DNA from 2 places in the Erwinia sp. AK-PDG3-5 genome. Region 2 is predicted to be linked to the other one. Evidence: predicted binding sites of a transcription regulator. Region 2 holds the regulator's gene; the other holds the start of a gene.
What was found. Region 2 encodes CRP, which controls carbon source genes, mostly activating them, when cyclic AMP is high. Its sites were predicted from a motif close to ATGTGANNNNNNTCACAT; they were not measured.
Positions count from the first base shown of each region.

Region 1: a site for CRP is predicted at 1,841-1,858, ahead of AC1UKS_RS14525 (ABC-F family ATPase). Genes of this name have one in related genera too.

Region 1 covers NZ_CM165967.1:3,140,785-3,143,911, forward strand. The annotation lists gene AC1UKS_RS14520 (GGDEF domain-containing protein) at 1-150, shown strand, start outside; gene AC1UKS_RS14525 (ABC-F family ATPase) at 220-1,812, opposite strand; gene AC1UKS_RS14530 (efflux transporter outer membrane subunit) at 1,978-3,127, opposite strand, start outside.
Region 2 covers NZ_CM165967.1:445,847-448,973, reverse strand. The annotation lists gene AC1UKS_RS01965 (phosphoribulokinase) at 1-783, shown strand, start outside; gene AC1UKS_RS01960 (OsmC family protein) at 823-1,233, opposite strand; gene crp (cAMP-activated global transcriptional regulator CRP) at 1,541-2,173, shown strand; gene AC1UKS_RS01950 (YccS/YhfK family putative transporter) at 2,232-3,127, shown strand, end outside.

The DNA of each region.
Region 1 (3,127 bases), 2.1 Mb from region 2:
CACGCGGCTAAAATCGTCACCATCAGCATAGGCGTCCACGTAATGCAGGGTGGCCTGCCGGAAAACTCCCGCCATGCGTTGATTGGTCAGGCCGATAAGGCGCTGTACCAGGCGAAAATGTCCGGTAAAAACCGGGTTGAGATGGGATAATGGCACGCAACCCAATAAAAAAGGGACCCGAAGGTCCCCTTGTTGCGTTCTGTCAGTTCTGAGTCGAAATCAGTTGATGCCCTGACTGCGCAGATAGTCTTCATAATTACCGGTGAAGTCGTTGAATTTGCCCGGCGTCATTTCGATCACGCGGGTTGCCAGCGAGCTAACGAATTCACGGTCATGGGAAACGAACACCAGCGTGCCTTCATACATCTCCAGCGCCATGTTGATCGCTTCGATGGATTCCATATCCAGGTGGTTGGTCGGTTCATCCATGATCAGCACGTTTGGTTTTTCCATCATCAGCTTACCAAACAGCATGCGGCCTTTCTCACCACCGGAAAGCACTTTAGCGGGCTTTTTAATGTCGTCCTGGCTGAACAGCAGACGACCCAGGATGCCTCGCACAGCCTGCTCGTCATCGCTTTCCTGCTTCCACTGGCTCATCCAGTCGAACACGTTCAGATCGTTGGCGAAGTCGTGAGCATGATCCTGCGCGTAATAGCCGATACGGGCGTTCTCAGACCATTTCACTTCACCGTTATCCGGCTGCAATTCACCGACCAGCGTTTTCAGCAGCGTGGTTTTACCGATACCGTTCGGGCCCAGGATCGCCAGCTTCTCGCCGACTTCCAGCAGCAGGTTGACGTTCTTGAATAGCGGCCCCTGATCGAATCCCTTGGTCAGTGACTCAAGCTGCAACGCATTACGGAACAGCTTCTTGTCCTGATCAAAACGAATGAACAGGTTCTGACGGCTGGAGGCCTTAACTTCATCCAGTTTGATCTTGTCGATCTGCTTGGCACGGGACGTCGCCTGACGGGACTTCGAGGCGTTGGCGCTGAAGCGGCTGACGAAAGACTGCAGTTCGTTGATCTGCGCTTTCTTCTTGGCGTTCTCAGACAGCAGACGCTCGCGTGACTGCGTTGCCGCGGTCATGTACTCATCATAGTTGCCCGGATAAACGCGCAGCTCGCCGTAATCCAGATCGGCCATATGGGTGCAGACCATGTTCAGGAAGTGACGGTCGTGCGAAATGATGATCATCGTGCTGTTACGTTCGTTCAGCACCTGCTCCAGCCAGCGAATGGTATCGATGTCCAGGTTGTTCGTCGGCTCGTCGAGCAGCAGAATTTCCGGATTGGAGAACAGGGCCTGCGCCAGCAACACACGCAGCTTCCAGCCGGGTGCCACTTCGCTCATCGGGCCGTAATGCTGCTCCAGCGGAATACCCACGCCTAACAGCAGTTCGCCAGCGCGGGCTTCTGCGGTGTAACCGTCCATTTCGCCATATTTGACTTCAAGATCGGCCACTTTATAGCCGTCTTCTTCGGTCATTTCTGGCAACGCATAAATGCGGTCGCGCTCTTCTTTCACTGCCCACAGCTCGCCGTGGCCCATGATCACCGTATCCAGCACGGAAAACTCTTCGAAGGCGAACTGATCCTGGCGCAGCTTACCGATGCGTTCGTTAGGATCGAGCGATACGTTGCCGGCAGAAGGAACCAAATCCCCACCGAGGATTTTCATAAAGGTGGACTTGCCGCTACCGTTGGCACCGATCAGGCCATAGCGGTTGCCGCCGCCAAATTTGACAGAGATGTTTTCGAACAGCGGCTTACTGCCAAACTGCATGGTGACGTTGCTGGAAACTAGCACAGGATTGCCTTTCGTTTGCGATGTGAGTATGTGAACCAGCGCGCATTATGCCAAAAAAAAGGGGCGGCGAATACACCGCCACCCTTTCCACTGTCTTTAGTTCAGTTTAATGGCTTTCAGCTCGCCATGAACACGCCTGTAAACTTCCGCGTTGAGACATGAAGGTCAGTTAATCGGCTTGTCGGCGCTCTCAGCCGGGCCAAATACCGAATAGTCCGGCATCTTCACGTTCTGGTAAAGCTCCCAGCCGCCGCCTAGCGCCTTATACAACGCAACCAGATCCAGGCTGCTCTGCACGCGGGCCTGTGCGGCCTGCTGCTTGGCCTGCGCCAGCTGACGCTGCGCATCCAACGCATCAATAAAGGTGGAAAGCCCCTGTTTATAGCTGTCGCTGGCAAGGTCGAAGGCGTTCTGCATCGCCTCGACGGTTTGATCCAGCCCTTCCACCTGCTGCTGATCGGTACGGTAGCTGACCAGCGCATTCTCCACGTCCTGAAGCGCCGTCAGCACCGTCTGCCGGTAGCCCAGTGCGGCACTGGCCTGATCCGCTCGGGCCAGCTTCACGCTGGAAATCAATCTGCCGCCCTGGAAAATCGGAATCGATACCGACGGCCCGAAGCTGTAGAAATTGCTGCTCCAGTTATCCAGATAGCTGATATCCGAGTTACGCATGCCAAACTGCCCGGTCAGTGACAAATCCGGGAACAGCTGCGCCACCGAGACGCCGATATTGGCGGTGGCGGCGTGCAGCTTCGCTTCCGCCTGGCGCACGTCGGGTCGCCTTCTGGCCAGCGTCGACGGCAAACCGACCGGCACCACTTTCGGCAGCGGCGGCAAAGGCTTACTGGCGATCAGTTCTGCGTCGAGGGCGCCCGGCGGCTTACCGATCAGCACCGCCAGCCCGTTCAGGGCCTGATGGACCTGCGATTCGTATTGCGGGAGCTGGGCTCGCAGCGAATTCAACTGCGCGCGGGCATTTTCCACGTCCATTTGCGGCGCCAGGCCATTACGCTGCTGACTTTGCGTCAGCTCAAACGTCTGCTGAGCGACATCGATCTGCGTTTGCAAGGTCTGGCTGACGGACTGCGCGCCACGCAGCTGCAAATAGGTTCTCGCCACTTCGGCTTCCAGCGACACCAGCGCATCGTTGCGGCTTTCGACCGACTCCTGCTGCTGGGCATCGGCCATTTCGACCTGGCGACGGACTTTGCCCCACAGATCCAGCTCCCAGGAGGCATCAAAACTGCCCTGATACAGCGCCACCGGCTTGGTCAGGCCATTCAACGCCGAGCTGACCTGCGGATCAACATTATCG
Region 2 (3,127 bases):
CAGCAGCTGAATCTGCATGCCGCCGAAGTCGAAGGCGACAGCTTTCACCGTTATACCCGTCCTGAAATGGATATGGCGATCCGTAAGGCGCGCGATATGGGCCGCCATATCAGCTATTTCGGCCCGGAAGCCAATGACTTCGCCCTGCTCGAACAGACCTTCGCGGAATATGGTCGTTCAGGCAGCGGCAAATCCCGCAAATATCTGCACACCTATGATGAAGCGGTACCCTGGAATCAGGTTCCGGGAACCTTTACGCCGTGGCAATCCCTGCCGGAACCGACAGACGTGCTGTTTTATGAAGGGCTGCATGGCGGCGTGGTGACGCCGCAGAACAATGTCTCCCAGCAGGTTGATTTGCTGGTTGGCGTAGTGCCGATCGTTAACCTGGAGTGGATCCAGAAACTGGTGCGCGATACCAGCGAACGCGGCCACTCACGCGAAGCGGTGATGGATTCGGTGGTGCGATCCATGGAGGATTACATCAACTTTATTACGCCGCAGTTCTCCCGCACGCACATTAACTTCCAGCGTGTGCCGACCGTAGATACCTCTAACCCGTTCGCGGCGCGCGGTATCCCGTCGCTGGATGAAAGCTTTGTGGTGATCCATTTCCAGGCGCTGGAAGATATCGACTTCCCGTATTTGCTGTCGATGCTGCAGGGATCGTTTATCTCGCACATTAATACGCTGGTGGTGCCGGGCGGCAAGATGGGACTGGCGATGGAGTTGATTATGGGGCCGCTGGTGAAACGTCTGATCCAGGGTAAGAAAATAGAGTAAGCCCCGCGGGAACGGGGCTTAAGGCGGCGATGGGATGACTTACGCCGGTAACTCAATCACTTCATAGCTGTGGGTGATTTCCACGCCTTTGCCCAGCATCAGTGCGACCGAGCAATATTTCTCAGCGGAGAGATCAACGGCACGCGACACCGCTTTATCGCCTAACGCCACGCCGGTGACGATAAAGTGCAGATTGATGTGGGTGAACAGGCGTGGGGCCTCTTCACGGCGTTCGGAGCTGAGCTTCACTTCGCAATCCTTTACGTCGTGGCGGCCCTTCTGCAGAATGGAAACCACGTCGATTGCGCTGCATCCGCCCGCGGCCATCAACACCATCTCCATCGGGCTCGGGGCTTTATCGCCCGCATTTCCGTCCATCAGAACCTGATGCCCGGATGAGGATTCTCCCAAAAACGTTAACCCTTCAACCCACTTGACTCGAGCCTGCATAACAATTTCCTCTAATTCATTCAGTTATCGCCAGATTACGCTTTAGCCAGAAAAACGGCAATGCGGCAATTTTCGCACTATGCTGAAGCGAGACAACACAAGACACTCGTTGAAAGCTGTGCTACAAACAAAGCTGTAATATTTTCGTCAGTACTCTACAGGCACGACGAAACGAATCGCATAACGAGCCAGGCTTTTAACAGAGGCCCGAATAAATTTCCTGATGGGAAACGCTTGACTATTTCAACGCCTGGCAGGGAACTCTGCCCCTGTATTTAGGCACGATTACAACAGAGGATAACAGCGAATGGTTCTCGGCAAACCGCAAACAGACCCGACACTTGAATGGTTCCTGTCTCATTGCCATATTCATAAGTATCCATCCAAGAGCACGCTGATTCATCAGGGTGAAAAGGCAGAAACCCTCTACTACATCGTCAAAGGTTCAGTAGCGGTGCTTATCAAGGATGAAGAAGGCAAAGAGATGATCCTGTCTTACCTCAATCAGGGCGACTTTATTGGCGAGCTTGGCCTGTTTGAAGAAGGTCAGGAGCGCAGCGCGTGGGTACGCGCGAAGACAGCCTGTGAAGTGGCTGAAATCTCCTACAAAAAATTCCGTCAGCTGATCCAGGTTAACCCTGACATTCTGATGCGCCTGTCTGCACAGATGGCGAATCGCTTGCAGGTCACTTCTGAGAAAGTGGGCAATTTAGCTTTCCTCGATGTGACGGGTCGCATCGCGCAGACCTTGCTGAACCTGGCAAAACAACCGGACGCCATGACGCACCCGGATGGGATGCAGATCAAGATCACCCGCCAGGAAATTGGGCAAATCGTTGGCTGTTCTCGTGAAACAGTGGGACGCATTTTGAAGATGCTGGAAGATCAGAACCTGATCTCGGCACACGGTAAAACTATCGTTGTCTACGGCACGCGCTAATCGGCTCTGATCCACGGCGCAACACCTGGTGTTGCGCCTTTTTATTTGGTGTGGAGTGATGTGGCGTCGACTGATTTATCACCCGGAGATCAACTACGCATTGCGCCAGACGCTGGTGCTCTGTTTACCGGTAGCGATGGGATGGCTGCTGGGCGACTTGCAAAAAGGGTTGCTGTTTTCCTTAGTCCCTGCCTGTTGCAACCTCGCTGGCCTTGATACTCCTCATAAGCGCTTTTTCAAACGCCTGATCGTTGGCGGAATCCTGTTCGCCTTCAGCAGTTTCCTGATCCAGTACCTTGCCGGTCACCACGTTCCCCTGCCCGTGATCCTGTTTTCGATGGCGATGCTGCTGGGCGTCACCGGCGAAATCAGCCCGCTGCATGGTCGCCTGCTGCCCGGCTCGCTGATAGCCGCAATCTTCACCCTTAGCCTGGCAGGACGCATGCCGGTGTGGGAACCGCCGATGCTCTACGTGCTCGGCACCATCTGGTACGGCGTGTTCAACTGGGTCTGGTTCTGGCTGTGGAAAGAGCAGCCGCTGCGGGAAACCTTAAGCCTGCTCTATCGCGAGCTGGCGGGTTACTGCGAAGCGAAATACACCCTGCTGACCAAACTCACCGATCCGGAGAAAGCCCTGCCTCCGCTGCTGGCGCGCCAGCAAAAAGCGGTCGACCTGATCACCACCTGCTATCAGCAGATGCATATGCTGTCAGCCACCAACAACAATCACCACAAGCGGCTGACCCGCGCGTTTCAAATCGCGCTTGATTTGCAGGAGCACATCTCCGTCAGCCTGCATCAGCCGGAAGAAGTGCAAAAGCTGGTGGAGCAAAGCCATGCCGAAGCGGTGATCCGCTGGAATGCGCAGACCATCGCCGCCAGGCTACGTGAACTGGCCGACGATATCCTCTACCACAAGCTGCCCGAGCGCTTCACCATGGATAAGCAGCTTCA